Regions from separate parts of the Paenibacillus sp. FSL H3-0286 genome, predicted to be linked through region 2. Evidence: riboswitches for the same ligand, from Rfam matches in the RefSeq annotation. Region 2 holds a riboswitch; each other region holds the start of a gene.
What was found. A riboswitch is a leader RNA that binds a small molecule or an ion and turns the genes downstream of it on or off. The one in region 2 is predicted to bind cyclic di-AMP.

Region 1 (4,557 bases), 1.2 Mb from region 2:
TTACAACGATGTTATCAAGGGGAAGCTTCTCTTCGAGCAGCTTCATCAGAATCGGAGTAGTCACATAATAAGGCAGGTTAGCAACCACACTGACCTTGTTCACAGTGGTGAAATCTTCCTTGAACATTTCCTGCAAGTTCACATTGAGGACATCATCGTTACGAACCTTAACATGGGGATAGGGGGAAAGTACGTCTTTTAATATTGGAATCAGTCTACGGTCAATCTCTACGGCAGTTACAGCACCCGCTGTTAGTGCCAGACGCTCCGTCAGCGCTCCAATTCCCGGCCCGATCTCCAGCGCCCCAGAATCGCTATCTAGTCCAGCAGCGTCTACAATCTTGTCCAAAATATTTTGATCAATCAAAAAATTCTGTCCCAGGCTTTTCTTGAACTTGAATCCATAACGTTGAATAATCTCTTTGGTCCGTTTTGGAGTCGAAATTTCCTCTCTACCACTCATGAAGTAATGCCTCCCTGATCAATTTGGGCGAGAGCCCCGGCAAATTCCTCCCGCGTAATCCCAAACATCGCCAGCCGCTTGTACAGCTGTTTGCCGTTACAATATCCGATTCCAAGCAAATTACCAAGCGCCATACGTCTTTCAGCAGCCCGAGGGTGTACAAGCATTCCAGCGGCCATAAGATCATCAATACCAATCAAAGCAGGTGCTCCTTCAAAAGAGGTATGTACATTACGCAGCGCATGACGAATCGCCTCTGGCGATGCATTCTCTACACCGATATCCCCTTTTCGAGTTGCGTCCTTCTCTGGAATAAAAGCATGCTTGCAGCCCGGCACCTTCGCTGAAACGATTTTACGAATTCGCTCCCCAGCATGGTCCGGGTCCGTAAGAATAATAACCCCTCTACGTTCCATAGCAAGCGCGATCTTAGCAATTACAGTCCGGTTTACAGCAGAGCCGCCTGTCTCAATGGTATCCGCTTCTACAGCACGCTTAATGGCTACGGTATCGCTTTTGCCTTCAACGACGATTAATTCCTTAATCATATTTCTTGACTCCTTCCAAAAAAAGCAAAAAGAAGAGGATTCGCTCCTCTTCTTTTGGTTAAAGAATGTATAAGTGATGAGCGGTTGCTCTGCGATCAACGAAATGATCATCCAGCGTTCCTTAACGGTTATCATCACTATAGCTTATCAAAGGATTTTTTGCAAAAGCTTCAGTTCTAGTTAAGCTCTGGTTTCACAGGTCCAATCACATAAACGGTACGTGATTTACGGCCGAAATTACGAGCATGGCTCAGGGAATCATAATAGACATCCACTTTATTGCCTTTAATGGCACCGCCAGTATCCTCTGCACGGCGGAATCCAAGCCCATCGATATAAACCCACCAGCCAATAGGAATTACATTCGGATCTACTGCAATTGTACGACCTTCCGTTACGCGTGTTCCGGAGGCAGTTTTAGTACCTATCCCTGGCTCTTCTGACGAATAAGCTGTCATGGAGACGTTCTTAATCATCTTCTTGTACTCAAAGTCTACGCCAGCCTTGCTTGTGACGTTCTTAGTCTTAGCGCTAACTTTAGTCGTTTTGGAGGTAGTGCTTGATTTGGAAGTTGTTGTAGCTTTAGCAACTACAGTAGGCTTAGGAAGTGCTTTAGTACCAACGGCAATGATCTTATCTTTTGTTACCGTTTGTACTTCCTTGCCGATCATGCGCATAGAGGCCAGTTCTCCGTCTTGATAGATCTTTTCAATATGCTGAACCATGACGCCTGGTTTGCCTGCCTGTGCCACTCTAACTGTTCCCACAGTAAGGGAGGGATCTGCTGTCTTAATAACACGGAAAGGTAAGTTAGTTGTTCGCTGTACCGTTTGCTTGTTGATACGAACGATCTTAATCTCCATGTCAGCAGAGATGGTGGTGTCTAACGAAGGAAAAATCTTATCATAGCCTTCTAGGTTGATACCCAGTTTGTCAATCGCTTGACCGATAGTGTCTTCGGTCGTATATAACGTTTTTGTTGCTCCGTCCGCAGTAAGGCTAAATTTCTGCGCACGATTGATAACGACACGGTCACCGTCTTTTATTTCATCACTCAGACCTAAAGATAATTCATCATGCGGCTGCAGCGAAATTTGCTCTTTCTCCAACACATCACCAAGAAGTGCTTCTCGCGTTTCAAGTGTCTGTGTTTGCCCGTCTATTACTAAAACTAATTGTTTATTACTTTGACCGTGTACGTACAGCAGAATTAACAGCGCGATTGCGATTGAAATCACACCTGCAAGTAAAAGTACGCGAGTATTTACTTGCTCCCACCGTAATGCGAAAGACCTGCTGGATGACTGCGAATCATGGGATACCTCTGGTTGGAATAAGCCCATTCTCTCCATCCTCCTTACATAGCCTCGTCGTCAATTTGTATATCATGAGGACTGAATTTCTTTGACGAAACTATTTGAGATTGTCACAGGATACGCACGTATTAACTTAGCGTCTCCTGCTCATGGATCGCCTGCTCGGCACAGCTACTCCCACACCTGTTATATAACAGTATGCGGGCAACATTCAGTTTATTCAAAAATAAAGAAGCCTAAAAAGAGTTCTCTTGAGGACTCTTTCGTGGCTTCTCCGATGTCAGAATACGCGGGAATGTTTGTGCACGAGGTTGCCTCTCTTACTTGCGCTTACGGGGTTAGCTGTCGGGTTCGGACGAAAGAGAGACGCCCTATTTCAGGTCACCCGCTCACGGCGGTTGCCCTTAAATTCACCCCAAAGACCACGTGAAGAAATCAAATATTGTTCTGCGGCAATTCCTAGTCGTATTCAAGATACAGGCATGCGGCAGTTCAATATTGGTTCCCCCGTTCTCCATACGGAGACTCAGCGAGACGATCCATGAATCAATGGCTGTCACAATAACAACAGCTCACATCACTGAAAAGATGATATCCTGTTTTGATGCATGTTGTAAAGGACGATTCAACCACGTTTACGCAAATATATGGTTAAAATATTGTAATAATCAGCCGTTTTTATATTAAAAAAGTTTAATATATCGGCCATTCTCTATTTTTCACCCGTTTTACTCCTGTTTTCAGACAATCCCAAATCGTTCCAGTGCGTTCGCATACGTAATTTTAGCCAATTCTTCCCATGTTAACCCTTTAATTTCAGCCGCAGCCTCTGCTACTAACTTCACATGAGCACTCTCATTTCGCTTGCCTCGGAAGGGGTGTGGAGTCAAATATGGAGCGTCTGTTTCGATCAATAATCTGTCCAATGGCGTCTGTGCAAGCACCTCTTTAGGCACTCTGGCATTTTTGAACGTGATCGGTCCTCCAAATGACAAATGAAATCCTAGGTCTAGACACATTTTTGCGGTTTCCCAGCTGCCTGAGAAAGAATGCATTACGCCACCAATTTCATTTGCTTTTTCCTCCCGTAAAATCCGTACGACATCTTCATGGGCATCACGGTCATGTATACAGATTGGCATTTTTAGTTCACGGGCTAGTCCAATTTGTTTGCGGAAGACCTCCTGCTGCACATCCTTGGGAGAGGTATCCCAATAATAATCCAACCCAATCTCTCCGATGGCCACCACTTTCTCATGGCTGCAAAGAGAGGCGATCCAATCGAGGTCCCCCTCTTTCATATCAATCGCATCCTGTGGATGCCAGCCCACCGCTGCATAAATATAATCATAAGATTCAGCCAGCTTCATCGTTGAAGGGATCGTTTCCCGATTAAATCCAATATTGATCATCTTGCTAACTCCGGCCTCTACTGCACGAGCTATAACTTCCTCGCGATCCTCGTCGAATTGAGGCGCATCTAAATGTGTATGTGTGTCGAACAGATACATTTTAAAGCTCACTCCTTGTTGTTTTTATCAATAGTTCCATAAATATTTGTATTATTTTGCAAAAATCTCTGCTACAGAAGAGGGCAACCGTGTAAGGGCTTTTTTCAGCTTATCCTGTGGGAAATATAGGTGATATCTGCCACGATGAATTCCGCTTATTGAGCGCACAATATCCGATACCTCTGAAATTTCCCGCAATTGCTCATTGCGATCAAGCAGTAAAATTTGATTATTGTCGAAGGCTGCTCCTGGACGGAACACATCATAAGGCAAATCTGTCGGATAATCAATCTCTAAGTCATATTCTGGGTTAAGTCCCGCTCCCGCAAAACTGCTGCGGATTTCCGTAATCATATCTGTATCCAAATTCTCGATCTCTACATATTTATACAGTTTACGATGAATAAAACGGGTACACAAGTCGCTTAATAACTCATCTTCTTCAAGTGTCCATTGCATAAAAGCAGTCTGTACCAGTGCCTCATCAAGCATTAAATATTGCTTCACTGTTACTTCTCCTCGAAAGAGATCTTCTAGCGGAGCGATCATAAAGCGAAATTTGTACTCCTCTTGGAACAATTCTTTAGCTCTACGGAAGATTTGACGCAAAATAATTTCAGAGCTGCGCGTCACCGGATGAAAATATACCTGCCAGTACATTTGATAACGCGACATTAAATAATCTTCAATGGCATGCATACCTGATTCTTTTACTACAA
Region 2 (4,557 bases):
TAATCCGGTCTCAGCGATGGTTGTCTTCATTGATGGTAAGCCTGCACGAAAAGAGTACCGTAAATATAAGGTTCGTACGGTGGTGGGTGCGGATGATTATGGAACGATGCGCGAGGTCATTCGGCGGCGATATGAGCGGGTATTGAAGGAGAATCTTCCGATACCGGATCTTATCGTGGTCGATGGAGGGAAAGGGCAAATCTCCTCTGCTATTGATATTCTGGAGAATGAGCTGGGATTATTCATTCCGGTCTGCGGCCTTGTTAAGGATGATAAGCATAAGACGGCTCAGCTTTTGGTTGGAGATCCGCCAGAGCCTGTCGCGCTAGCCCGGGACAGTCAGGAATTTTACCTTTTGCAGCGGATTCAGGATGAGGTCCATAGGTTCGCGATCACCTTCCACCGTGAACAGCGCGGGAAGTCCATGGTTACCTCCAAGCTGGACTCTATACCTGGTATAGGTGAGAAGCGCCGTAAAGCGCTGCTAAAGCATTTCGGATCGCTTAAGAAAATTAAAGAAGCCTCCGTGGATGATTTCCGTACACTTTCTATTGGAGAAAAGCTGGCAAAACAAATTCTTGATGCGCTCAAGGATGAAGAGCCAACCTCATAGTAATGGTGACAAAAGAAAAAGGGTATCAAAGCAGCGACTAAAGCGGCTTTGATGCCCTTTTTTAATTTCATTACGTCTTCACATTAGTTTAAATCAAAGAAGAAGGCTCCACCGGCTTAGGCTTCTGTGGTGGATTAAATCGATAGACGATGTAAGCGACTATGAACGGCATAATAATCGCGAAGATACCCGCGCCTACATTTACGCTCTCCTTCATAAAGATCAGCGTAGCGCCCATCAGGATGCTGTCAAACACGACGTGGCTGAACATGACAGCAATAAACCCGTAACGAAGGAAAATATAGCTGAACAGCAGCCCGATTACAGTCAGCTCAATGGGACGGGAGCTGATGGGATAGATCGGATATAACGTATGGCCAAACGCCCAAACCAGCGTGGTGATCAAGCAAGCGATAAAAGTGTTCCGGAACACCTTTTTCAGCATAGGAATTCCGAAAAAGCGATAAATGGCTTCCTCAGATAAACCAGCGAGCCATGCGACGATAGGCAGAAGCCAAGCATATCTCATGTTATAAGGAGATTGGGTGGCGTCTGTAGTAGACCAATTGTGCAAGGTAAACGATAATATGATGAACATAACCGTCTGCACCCCTAGCAGAACGAAAGCCCAGATGTATCCAGCCCGGATACTGTCCAACACATATTGTCCATAGCCGGGCTCTTTGGCGCGGGGCCAAGGGTTCATGCCTTCCTCTTTTCGCCATAGGCCATTACCGCCCACTAAAGAGAAGTAGAGCAAGGAGGACATCAGCAGGCTGTACAAAGCATAAATGATAAACATAATGACAGAGGTAATCTGTGCTTCTAGCCCTTCGCCCGTTGATTCAGGCAGCATATTATAGGTGCTGATCATCATGATTACAAAATAGGCTGAGCTTAGGAATACTCCACGTTTAAAGGAAGTATGCTCTCTTCTAAGAATACTGTAGACGAGTGCCAGAATTCCTAAAATCAGTGTGGGTATACCGTAACCGAATAATGTTAGCTTTTCCGCTAAAGAGGTCTGTCCTTGTACGTAGGAGGTATGCCAAGCCGGTGCAGTGAATCCGGCATTAAAGCTGGATACCTGCTCTCCACTGAAATCAAAATAATAGTGCAATAAGGATTCGCCGACCTGAACAGTACTATCCGTATACACTAGCCCATGGCTTCCTGTATTCGATTCAATTTGTAGCTTGGCAGGATTTACTTCCCATTCCTGAAGCCAAGGACGAGCAAGATTCTCCTTCTGCGCTAGAGTGAGGTCAGCTCCCTTGTCCTCTTTTGCACCAACGGAAGCGATGCCTGACCCCTCTTCGGAGGTAACTTTTGCAGCCTTTGAGAAAGCGACAATCTTACCGTTATACATATTGAGGTCAACGATGATTTGCGGCTCTTGCTCCGCTGAAGGAGTAAGCGTTGCACGAAAGACATCAAAAGGATATTTTTGATCCAATTTTTTCTTGGTGTAGTCCTCCACAAGCTTCTCGCGAGACATATAACCATAAAAGGAAGAGTCCGTCTGGTAAAGTACATTCCATTGATCGTTTGGTGCTTCGGTGTAGTTGAGCTTTTGTTCTGCGAATAATATGGCTTGATCACGGGCTTCTGCCTTGCTAATGACGGTGGTATCTTCACCTGTAGGACTACTAAGCAGTGAAGGGGAAATCTGAAACATAATAAATAGAATAAGACCGATAATGCCCGAGATGATGAGCCTCTTGGAGAGGGCACGTTGCTGTAAGGGCTGGCCGACGGGATTCATGTAACGCCTCCTTGTTATGTACTGTGACAATGTTATGTTCCATTATAGTATTAGTGCCTGGTTGGTTACAAAAAACATTATATGTTCTTTTTATGGGTAATAGAGATAGTATAGAATAGTCATGTGAATTTATACCATGAATTTTATCGTGTTCATTTCTGCACGAATGATGAGAATCGGTGTAATTGCAGGGAAAACACGGAAAAGTGATGAGAAAAGGCACTCCTTTTGATGCAGTCTCTTTAAACCGCATTTTTTCATGTGAATGAGCATTAATTGTGTCTTTGTGAATTCACTAAATAACGTATATAATTTGTATGCAATTGTATAGTAGCCGAATTTCTGGTGAAAACGGGGGAACCATAAGAAGTGATGAAAAGTGGAGTGTACACGATAAATGGCACTTTCATCAGGGGTGAATTTCGTTCTGGGAACGAATAGGGCAGCCTGCACAGTCCGAATCCGACAGCTAACCTCGTAGGCTAATTTACTGCAGGAACCAAGTCAGCATTGGTTTTCCAGTGCTTTTTTTGTTGGAATTTTTGATAAGAAGGTGAGCAAAGTGGCTTCACAGTTTCGCAGGATTTCTGAATTTAAGTTTCTGAAGCTCTCGCCGCCGCAGATACTGGTGCTTGGTTTTGCATCGATCATTCTGATAGGGGCCCTGCTGCTTATGCTGCCCATCTCAAGCACAAGCGGGAATTCCGTGGAATTTATTGATGCATTATTTACTTCAACGTCGGCAACCTGTGTTACAGGGCTTGTTGTGCTGGATACCGGAACTTCGTTCACGATTTTTGGGAAAACCGTAATTATGATCCTGATCCAGATCGGCGGCTTAGGTTTTATGACCATGGCCACTCTATTTTCACTGGTGTTAAAGCGTAAAATATCTTTGCGGGACAGGCTAATCCTACAGGAAGCCATGAATCAAGGCTCTATGGAAGGAATTGTGCGACTGATCCGGAGAGTCCTCATATATTCTCTTGTCATAGAAGGCTGTGCCGCTGTGCTGCTGTCTATTCGCTGGGCTTTTGATATGCCGTTGGGAAAAGCGATTTATTATGGCATATTTCATGCGGTGTCTATGTTTAATAATGCGGGGTTCGATATTTTTGGGGATTTTCGCAGTTTAACTGATTATGTATATGATCCGCTTGTGAATATTATTGTAATGTTTCTGATTGTCTCCGGCGGGATTGGTTTTATTGTAATGTCAGATCTGGTGGAGTTTCGGGTAACCCGCAGGCTGTCTCTACATAGTAAAGTTGTCCTGTCCACCAGCACAGGGCTGATTCTGATCGGAGCTTTGGTTATTTTTATATTTGAGTTTACTAACACTCGTACCCTGGGTTCACTGAATTTCGGCGGTAAAATATTATCGGCCTTCTTTCAATCCGTGTCTCCCCGTACGGCTGGCGCGAACACAGTAGATATTGCTGGACTTCGGCAGGCTACACAATTTTTTATAGTGATTCTTATGTTTATTGGTGCTTCTCCGGGCTCAACGGGCGGCGGGATCAAGACAACAACCTTTACAATGATGATTGGTGCTGTAATTGCTATGCTGCGTGGACGGGAAGATGTTGTGTTGTTCCGTTATCGGCTGGCTCAAGAGCGCATCTACAAGGCATTAACGATCACGCTGCTGGCTTTGTTGTTAATCGCCTCTGTGTCGATGATACTCTCCACAACTGAAGACAGTAATTTCTTGGCAATCTTGTTTGAGACGACCTCCGCCTTTGCTACGGTAGGACTGACTATGGGGCTAACTCCGGAACTGTCAGCGATCGGTAAGATTCTACTCTGTCTGACGATGTTTGCAGGTCGGCTAGGTCCACTAACCTTAGCGTATGCACTCGGTCCCAAACAGGGTAAACCACTGTATAAGTATCCGGAAGGTAAAATAATTATTGGATAGGAGTTAATTAGAAATGAAAGCACAGCAATTTGTAGTAATCGGCTTAGGTCGCTTCGGTTCAAGCCTGGCGCTTGAGCTGATGGAAATGGGCTACGAGGTGCTCGGCATTGACCACCATGAAGAACGCGTGGAGGAAATGAGCGATCAGCTGACGCATACGGTAGTAGCAGATGCTACAGATGAGGGAATTATGCGCTCGCTTGGTGTACGGAACTTTGATTGTGGGATTGTTGCGATTGGTGACAATATGGAGAGAAG
Region 3 (4,557 bases), 1.2 Mb from region 2:
GGATTTGTGAATACATTAAATCGAAAATATCGCCTTTATCCTGGCACATCCCTTGGACCTCAGAAGCTAAGGGATGTTTTGTTTAACGCCTAAGTCATGTAAAGGGAACTGCGCACTTTACTGCAATTTTTTGTAAGGGAGGAAACGAATTGTTATTTACGGAAGAGGAACTGCGTGAGGAGATCACCAAGCTGGAGGGATGGAAGCTGGATAATAATGTTATGGTGCGAAAATATATGTTCAGCCAATATATGAAGGGCATTGCGTTCGTTGATGAAGTAGCCACGATTTCAGAAGCCTTCGATCATCATCCACATATTACGATTGATTATAAAACTGTTACCCTGCGACTTGAATCTAATGAAGAAGATGGGATTACGGCTCTAGATCTTCGAGCGGCGCATGAATTTAATGAAGCCTTTGAAAAAAATCATTAGTTTAGCCAAAATCATAAAATAAACGCCCGTGCATAGATAGTCACCTATCTCATACACGGGCGTTTTTAGTTGCTTGATGGGTTACTTTTTCTCTGAGAGCCAGAGTGCGACGTTGGCGATCTCTTCAGGGGCTAGCTTCTCCTTAAAGGAAGGCATTTGACCACGTCCTTTGGTGACGATGCTGTAGATTTCCTCAGCGTCATGCTGGCCGCCTTCATTCTGAAGACTTGGTCCAACTCCACCTTGAAGCTGATCGCCGTGACAGGTGATACAGCTGGCTTTCACGGTTGCTTCTGCCTTTGCTGCGTCCAGTTGAACTACCGGCATCGTGGGCTTATTTTCTTCCGCTACCTCTTCTTTACCCGGAAGTGTAAACATGAGTACTACCGCAAAGGCACAGGCGGCAAAAAACAAACCGCTCATGATCCATTTCTGCATCCCAATTCGTCCCTTCTATGTAAGCTGCTCCCTACATTATAGCTTATGGTGAAGCGTTATCATAGGGTTTGTGACAAAAAAATGAACGAGAATACAATCATTCTTATGAAATATCTGGTATTTAATATCATTTGTCATAGACCATGCAATAAAAAGGTTTGTCTCCTGTAGGTGTGCGGCGTTCATACGTATCTGTAATCGTAAATCCACATTTTTGATAAGTTCGAATGGCGCGTTGGTTCCAGGTCAGGACTTCTAGATCTATCTCTCGATCAGGATAACGACTCAAGGCTGTCTGGACGATGGCATCTACGAATAGTTTGCCTAAACCATGGCCGCATAGATCGGGGCGCATCCCAACTCCTAAACGGACGACTCCTTCCATCGGGAACAACTGTGCGAATCCGCACAAAACCTCTTGTTCATTTAATATGGAGATATATTGTTCCTCCCGGAGCTGCGGATCACCAAACTCGATGCCAAGAGCCTGCATCTGCTCCCACGGCATCCAGCCATAAATATTATATGGGGGCGTATAGCTCCACTTACAAATAGCTTCTCCGTGAATTGCCTCCATAGGAACAACATGAAAAGTTACCGAGGGATTTATCATAAAGTCAACGATCTCCTTTCACGAGGACATTGCTATATTACTAATTATATACAAAATGGGGGAGGTTCGACTCAGAAACTTTATATGAGAGGAATGTTTTACAAATTATGAGAGGGGTAAATAAGTAATAAGACAAAAAAACAAGCTCTCCTCCAAGAGTTACCTTGGAAAAGAGCCTATGTACGTTACTTATTGCACATCATCATTGTCTTCCGATTCAGCAGCAACCGATTGATAAGCGTCTGTGCTCATAATGCGCTTGGCACCAACGTAGCGTTTCACGTAGTAGCTATCACTCAGAGAGCTAATCGTAACACCGCGTGAGGTAGAAGCGTGTGCGAACTTACCTTCACCGACATAAATGCCGACATGGGAGACACCTTTGCCACTTGTATTGAAGAATACAAGATCTCCGGCTCTTATATCATCACGGGAGATTGCTGTGCCCATTTGATATTGGGAACCTGATTGGTGTGGAAGGTTAATGCCAATCTTATCAAACACATACATTGTAAATCCGGAGCAATCAAATCCGTTAGTGGATATACCGCCGGATACGTATTTAGTACCGATGGCCTTGTCAATCACTTTATCCATTTTGGAATCTGCGAAAGCGCTTCCTGCTCCGATGGTGAGGATGATGGAAAAGCTTAGTACTGCTGCTGCTAACTTCTTCTTCAAAAGTGTATACCCCTTCCAAATGCCTACGAGGTTAGCTTAAGGGTTCGGTTGAAGGTCCCCTATGACCCCTCTATATAATGGAGGTCAATTCACCCAAAGTTGGTTCCCCCGTTTTCCTAATAGTTAGGAAACTCGGCTCATACTGTTGATTAGGATTAGCTTGTAATCAATACATGACAAAACCTTTGTAAATAACAACTTAATGATTACAAAAATGTTACTAAAATCTCACTGCGCTAATTGTAACAAACAGAAAGCCGCTTGGCAATCGTTTTTAACATATTAATGCAGAAAAATTGGCATTTTTACGGTAGAAAGGCATATGTAAGCGTTAATAATGACCTAATTTTTAATATAATTGCAATTTTTATCAAATAAACATGTTTCAATTGGGCTCTATTAGTGTAAAAATATATTATGGAAAAAAGAAAAACCCGAATTTGATTACGGGAATAATCAGATTCAGGTTCATATAGTTGTAATTATGAGGTTATAGTTGTGAGGAAGGTTTCAATCGAAGGCTACAGCTTGATAAGCTGAAGTACTCATTACTCTTTTAGCGCCAACATAACGATTGGCCCAGTAGGCCTGACTGAGTGAAGTGATGGTCACTCCACGCGAAGAGGACGATTGTGCGAATTTTCCGTTTCCAACATAAATGCCGACATGGGATACTCCATTGCCAAGTGTGTTAAAGAACACTAGATCACCAGAACGCAGATTGCTTTTGGATACAGCAGTTCCAACGCTATATTGAGCTTTTGATGTACGAGGTAAAGTAAGACCCACATTCTTGAATACATATTTTGTAAATCCAGAGCAATCAAATCCGGCAGTGCTTGTACCTCCGGTTTTATAGGCAACTCCAATAGTCTTTGAGATTACAGTGTCCATCTTAGAGTCGGCAAAGGCGCTTCCTCCACCAATAGATAATGCCATTACAAGTCCTAGCGCCGCAGCGACGCATTTTTTTCTTAAATTATGTCTTTTCAAAAGATGTACTCCTTCCAAGGCCTGCGAGGTTAGCTTAAGGGTTCGGTAGAAGATTCCCTATGATCCCTGTAAAGCGAGATCAATTCACCCAAAATATGGTTCCCCCACTTCCCGGTGCAAAGGAATTAGGCGTGTTAAGCACCAAGAGAATGACGTTTCGACAGTTACACTTACGATAAATACATTTAGTTATGTAGGAATCGTTTCAATTGATTACAAAATTGTTACTAATAGCACAGGACTTATTGTAACAGAGCTTTTATGATTTTGCAAATACTCTTAAGTTATCCGTAATGAGAAAAAGTCCCAGCTCCTGAATACAGGAATTGGGACCTTTTTATTATGTCAAATAAGGTTAATTTATTGTGGAAATGCTTTGCTACACCATAGATGATATTGTGCAGAGATTCCCCACATTTTTAAGAGCGTAGAAGGTAGTGGTGAGATTTGCCGTATTATAAGTGCCGGCAGGCCGGGACAGAACAGACCCGTCAGTCCGCACACTAGCAGTAAGAGCAAGCCTCCCGCACCAAGTACAATGGAAACACCTATAGCAGGAATCAGTGACCGCAAGCAGATGAACAGTGAGGAGAACATTCCTGTACCGCCGGTGTAACCAAACTGCATATATAGAAGAAACAGGTGCACGATAAAAATATATATAAGCCATGCCAATACGTATGGTACTAAATGAAGTAACAAAGTGTAGTTAAACAAAGAGGATAAGAACAGCCCGTACATTTTTGGAGCAAGCCAGTAAAGCGGCAGCAGGGTCAGCACCCATTCGATTAGGCTAAAGACTAAGACAGGTAGTCCATAGATCTTCATGCCGGGGAAAAAGAACAGCCCGCGCTCGCCCTTTCGCTCCTGGTGCAGCTCATGCAGCAATCCTGCCCTTATGAAAGGAGAAAGCAGAAGTCGCAAGACAACAAGTCCTAGAAGCATCCATAACCAAGTGCGTATCGCAGGGTCAGTATTCAAGCTGAACTGTCCCTCGATATAATACAACAGTCTGCCCATACCGCTGCCGCCGGCGTCTTTATCTGGATAGCGCAGTAGAATTGGAATAATAGCAGATCGGATGAAACCATACATAAAGTAGCCCCAGAGCAGTCGGTAGATGAAGAGCAGAATTAAAATATAAAATTGCTCCTTCATGCTTTGCCAGCCGCGGGTTATCGATGTTCTCACAATCATTCACCTCACCAGACAAGAGTTCCGAGCACGGTTTCAAGTAGTTTAGTTACACTTAACGTCCAGCGAGAGAGCGTCTTGGGCTCTATTTCCGCCAGCCTAAAGTTGTTTAAATGTTTGCTCTCCAATAAGATGGAATGCTCAGGGTCAATCTCAGCAGAGAGAAGAGGCTTATCGCTTAACAATTGAAACGTAGTCTCT
Region 4 (4,557 bases), 3.4 Mb from region 2:
GTGGCAGAAGAAGCAAAACAATCCACAGAGAATCTATTAAAGAGCCCTATCTGGAAGAGCCTTCCTGCCGTCAAGAACGGATATGTCTATACACAAGACATCATGAAGACTTCAAGTGATGCGACAACAAGAGAATGGCTGCTTGGCGAAATTCCACAGCTATTGAATATGAAATAACCTTCTGTGATGAAGAGTTTAACACAAGGCTGATAAAAAACTGCAAGAAGCATGTCAACAGCTGTTGATATGCTTCTTTTTTTTATATACAATGAATTCATTGATAATCATTCTCACCAAATGAACGGAGGCTGAACCCATGCTGCATACATCATCGTCCTGCCCCCCACTCCACTCTCTGCTATTTCAGCTAAACGAGGCCAAACTGATGATTCAAGCTGCCGATTCAAGCTCTATAACGCGTACAACCCAGGACTATACCCTTCTCATATTTACTGGAGGGAACGGACAATTGAACCTCGATGATCAAAGCGTGATACTAAGTACGGATAAATGTTATCTACTATCTCCTGGAATCTCCTATAGTACGAACAACCAGGAGCTGACGTTGTATTATTACCTCATCACCTTTACAGCAATCTATACAACCGAGCATCCTAAACGATATTCTGGAGAGCTGCTTTCCGGCAGACGGGAGTTAATTGTGCACCCGTTCACCAAGGTAATCCGACTAGTCGAAGACCTGCTCATGAACAGGAATAACACCGATGATGTACAACAATTCAAGCGACAATTAAAATTCCAAGAATTGCTGCTGCTACTTTTTGAGCATAATTACCCTTCCAAACACCTGCCAAGTCCTACGGAATCCGTAGAAAAGACCATAACATTCATTCAGGAGCATTATACAGAGAGTATCACCGTGAAGCAGTTAGCTGAACTGGCGGGAATATCAATCTGGCAATATACACCGATTTTTCAGCAGCTTACGGGTAAAAAGCCGCTTGAATACCTGACGGATCTGCGCATTAATCATTCCAAACGATTCCTGCAGGAATCGACTGAACCACTGCGGGAAATCGCCAGACTGGTCGGCTTCTCGGACGAATACTATTTCAGCCGCCGCTTTCGGCAAAAAACCGGAGTTACACCCGGACAATATGCACATCAGAAAGGTCGTAAGCTTACCGTCAAGGATTGGACGGGTCATGAGGTGGAGATTCCAGAGCGAGCGAAACGTATTGTCTATCATGGCGAAACACTTGGCGACCTTCTCGCGTTAGGCGTAAAGCCTATCGGTGGAGATGAAGCGTTCGCCCGGAACAGCGTCTATAAACATCGGCTTAAGAAGCTCGCCAACGTCGGGTTTCCACTGGACCCGCAGTTGACCGCTTCCCTAAACCCAGATTTGATCATTTTGGCAAATAGTGATGAAAGAGCCTACAGAGCAGTTTCTGGTATCGCTCCGACACTCACCTTTGATTCATTTGCATCTCTCGACAAACGAATGCGGACACTAGGCAGTTGGCTAGGTAAACAGCGCGAAGCCGAAGCATGGCTGGAGTCATTCACAATCAAAAACGCTGCCATGTGGCAGCAGCTTTACACGACAACCCTCCAAGTTGGAGAAACCGCCTCTGCTTTGGTCTATGATCATGGAGATCATCTGTATGCTATGGGAATGTCCGGATTCTCCACTGCGCTTTATGCCCCATGTGGATTACAACCGACCGAAGAGATCCAGGCCATATTGGACGAAGAGTTAGGGTTCGCCGAAGTTGATCCAACACGACTGCCTGCCTACGCCGGAGATCATATCTTCATGCTCATTCCGGAACGCAAAGACTCGCGAGCTGCGATGGAACGATTACTAGACAGTTCACTTTGGAACAATCTCCCGGCAGTACGTCAAGGACATGTTTATCTGCTCGACGGAAGCAAATGGAACTCTAGTGATGCGTTAACCCGGGAGAAGCTGCTAACGCTGTTGCCTAAACTACTCGGCGGAAGTAGCGCTAGCAATTGAAAGTGAATCTAGGATTCTCTTTTGACTTTTCAAAACTTGATAGGGTATACTTTATCTACGCTTAATTTCCAACTTTTACAGTTGAAAAGCGGGGGAACCAGTTAATTGGGGCGAATCATTGAGCATTAGAATGTAGGGTACCATCTTACCCGAGTCCGTCAGCTAACCTCGTCAGCAGTGGATGGGTCTGCTTTTCATGTTATTTACATAACCAGAGACCCTTGCTAAGGGTCTCTTTTTGTGCTTTTTTGGACCCTGCTGGCAGTAGATTGGCCTTTGACACTAAGGCTCCCTCATTTCTCACACTACGAGACAAAGGAGAGATGTACGTGCAAAAGGTAAAGTACTTCACGGATATTAACAAAATAGCTATGTTGTCTGAGCTGGAAAAAGAGAATCTGAAAGAAATTACGGACAAATTTGTTTTTCGTGTAAATGACTACTATCTGTCTTTAATTAACTGGGATGATCCAAATGATCCCATCCGTAAGCTGGTTATTCCTAACGAAGGTGAACTGCTGGAGTATGGGCGCTGGGACGCCTCCGATGAGGACACGAATTATGTGGTACCTGGTTGTCAGCACAAGTATAGAACCACTGCACTACTGATTGTATCCGAGGTCTGCGGGGCTTATTGCCGCTACTGTTTCCGTAAGCGTCTGTTCCGAAATGACGTGAAAGAGGCGATGGCTGATGTCTCTCCGGGCTTGGAGTATATCGCAAATAATCCGGAGATTAACAACGTACTTCTTACGGGCGGGGACAGTTTAATTCTCTCCACACCGAAGCTAAGATCCATTATTGAAAATCTAAGAAGCATTGAGCATGTTAAGATTATTAGACTGGGTTCCAAAATTCCCGTATTTAATCCGATGCGGATCTCTGAAGACGAAGAGCTGCTGGAGCTGATTCGTACTTACTCTACCGAAGACAAACGAATCTATGTTATGGCGCACATCAATCATCCTCGTGAAATCACACCTGAAGCCAAAAAAGCATTTAAAGCTCTCCACAACGCAGGGGCAATTGTCGTAAATCAGACCCCCATCCTCAAAGGCATCAACGATGATCCCGTTATTTTAGGGGAACTACTGGACCGGCTTTCATGGGCTGGCGTTACACCCTACTACTTCTTTGTGAACCGGCCCGTAGCCGGAAACCGAGATTTCGTATTACCGCTCGAGCAAGTCTATCAAATTGTAGAAGAAGCCAAAGCCAGAACCTCAGGACTTGGCAAAAGAGTACGCTTATCCATGAGCCACACCTCAGGAAAAATAGAAATTCTCGCCATTGATAACGGAAAAGCCTATCTCAAATACCATCAATCCAGAGATCAGGAATACGGAAAATTTATGATTCTAGATTGTCCAAAGGACGCCGAATGGTTCGATGACCTGCCTGGGAATGAGCAATATTGGACCCCACCTGTGAAAAAAAACGATGCTATTATTTCTGTTAATGATTTATCAGGCGAGCCTGCGGATTTAATCTGTAAATAGATTTAATCGACTCTGTCATAGGATATTTCTTCATCGCCAACAACAAAACTCCTCCCTCCCAAAATTAGCCCGAAAAAATCTATGATATAATCACGCTGTAACACGAAATGGACTAATGGGTGGGAATGCACACATGAAATTGGAACGATTGATTTCTATGATCTACAAGCTATTGAACCACGAAGTTTTATCTGCCTCCAAGCTGGCTGAAGAGTTTCAGGTTTCCCAGCGAACAATCTATAGGGATATCGATGTGATTTGTGCCGCTGGCATCCCGGTCGTATCGTATCAGGGTACTAAAGGTGGATATGGCATCATGGACGGATATAAAATGGATAAAAGCCTGCTCCGTTCGTATGATGTCACTTCTCTGATTACTGTACTTAACAGTCTTTCTTCCGTGTTTGAAGATGAGCATACGCAAGGAACCATTGAACGGCTGCAAACGATTGGAACGGAGCCACAGACCTCTAGTCTCGCGGTGGATCTTGAAACCCGGCGTACGGATCCTGACGCACTTCCTCTTTTACGTGCGGCTATATCGGAACGAAATGTTGTCCGTTTTGATTACATCAGTGTAAAAAATGAACGTACAACCCGTGAAATGGAACCAGTAAAGCTTCATTTTAAATATAGCAACTGGTACATCTATGGTTATTGCCGGACACGGCAGGACTATCGGGAGTTCCGACTTTCCCGGATGCTGAATTTGTTCCTGACGCAGGATACCTTTCATTCGCAACATGAGTTACCCAAAGAGGCTGGCTGTTCAAACGGGGCAGATCAGGTGGAGGAAATAGTGATCCGGGTAGGCCCTGAGGCTTTGGCAGAAGCTTTGGATCAGTTTCATCAAGTCGACAAGGAATTTCATTCCGATAAAAGCATGACGATGCGAATTCCTGTGTATAAGCCATTGGAAGCACGTTGGCTTTGGTCCATTCTGCTGAGTTTTGGCAGCGGCGCCGAAGTCCTCGAACCCCCTGCATTGCGAGGTATTTTAAAAGAGCAGCTTCAAAACACACTCAAACTTTATGAAGAAGTATGACAGTCTGATGTCATACTTCTTCTTTTATA

Region 1: linked by a shared signal. The riboswitch ahead of MHB37_RS00190 (3D domain-containing protein) and the one ahead of MHB37_RS26575 (TrkH family potassium uptake protein) in region 2 are both predicted to bind cyclic di-AMP.
Region 3: linked by a shared signal. The riboswitch ahead of MHB37_RS00540 (C40 family peptidase) and the one ahead of MHB37_RS26575 (TrkH family potassium uptake protein) in region 2 are both predicted to bind cyclic di-AMP.
Region 4: linked by a shared signal. The riboswitch ahead of MHB37_RS10795 (KamA family radical SAM protein) and the one ahead of MHB37_RS26575 (TrkH family potassium uptake protein) in region 2 are both predicted to bind cyclic di-AMP.

Annotation. Positions count from the first base shown of each region.
Region 1 covers NZ_CP150285.1:40,502-45,058, reverse strand. Annotated here, with positions in the region: gene rsmA (16S rRNA (adenine(1518)-N(6)/adenine(1519)-N(6))-dimethyltransferase RsmA) at 1-463, opposite strand, end outside; gene rnmV (ribonuclease M5) at 460-1,011, opposite strand; gene MHB37_RS00190 (3D domain-containing protein) at 1,188-2,354, opposite strand; cyclic di-AMP (ydaO/yuaA leader) riboswitch at 2,640-2,869, opposite strand; gene MHB37_RS00185 (TatD family hydrolase) at 3,068-3,838, opposite strand; gene MHB37_RS00180 (HD domain-containing protein) at 3,890-4,557, opposite strand, start outside.
Region 2 covers NZ_CP150285.1:5,958,215-5,962,771, reverse strand. Annotated here, with positions in the region: gene uvrC (excinuclease ABC subunit UvrC) at 1-613, shown strand, start outside; gene MHB37_RS26580 (CPBP family intramembrane glutamic endopeptidase) at 702-2,378, opposite strand; cyclic di-AMP (ydaO/yuaA leader) riboswitch at 2,701-2,876, shown strand; gene MHB37_RS26575 (TrkH family potassium uptake protein) at 2,941-4,299, shown strand; gene MHB37_RS26570 (TrkA family potassium uptake protein) at 4,313-4,557, shown strand, end outside.
Region 3 covers NZ_CP150285.1:111,737-116,293, forward strand. Annotated here, with positions in the region: gene MHB37_RS00525 (4a-hydroxytetrahydrobiopterin dehydratase) at 150-437, shown strand; gene MHB37_RS00530 (cytochrome c) at 519-875, opposite strand; gene MHB37_RS00535 (GNAT family N-acetyltransferase) at 1,003-1,488, opposite strand; gene MHB37_RS00540 (C40 family peptidase) at 1,678-2,169, opposite strand; cyclic di-AMP (ydaO/yuaA leader) riboswitch at 2,175-2,317, opposite strand; gene MHB37_RS00545 (C40 family peptidase) at 2,680-3,108, opposite strand; cyclic di-AMP (ydaO/yuaA leader) riboswitch at 3,166-3,304, opposite strand; gene MHB37_RS00550 (hypothetical protein) at 3,523-4,353, opposite strand; gene MHB37_RS00555 (M1 family metallopeptidase) at 4,365-4,557, opposite strand, start outside.
Region 4 covers NZ_CP150285.1:2,518,727-2,523,283, reverse strand. Annotated here, with positions in the region: gene MHB37_RS10805 (ABC transporter substrate-binding protein) at 1-177, shown strand, start outside; gene MHB37_RS10800 (helix-turn-helix domain-containing protein) at 317-1,984, shown strand; cyclic di-AMP (ydaO/yuaA leader) riboswitch at 2,033-2,174, shown strand; gene MHB37_RS10795 (KamA family radical SAM protein) at 2,308-3,483, shown strand; gene MHB37_RS10790 (helix-turn-helix transcriptional regulator) at 3,617-4,528, shown strand.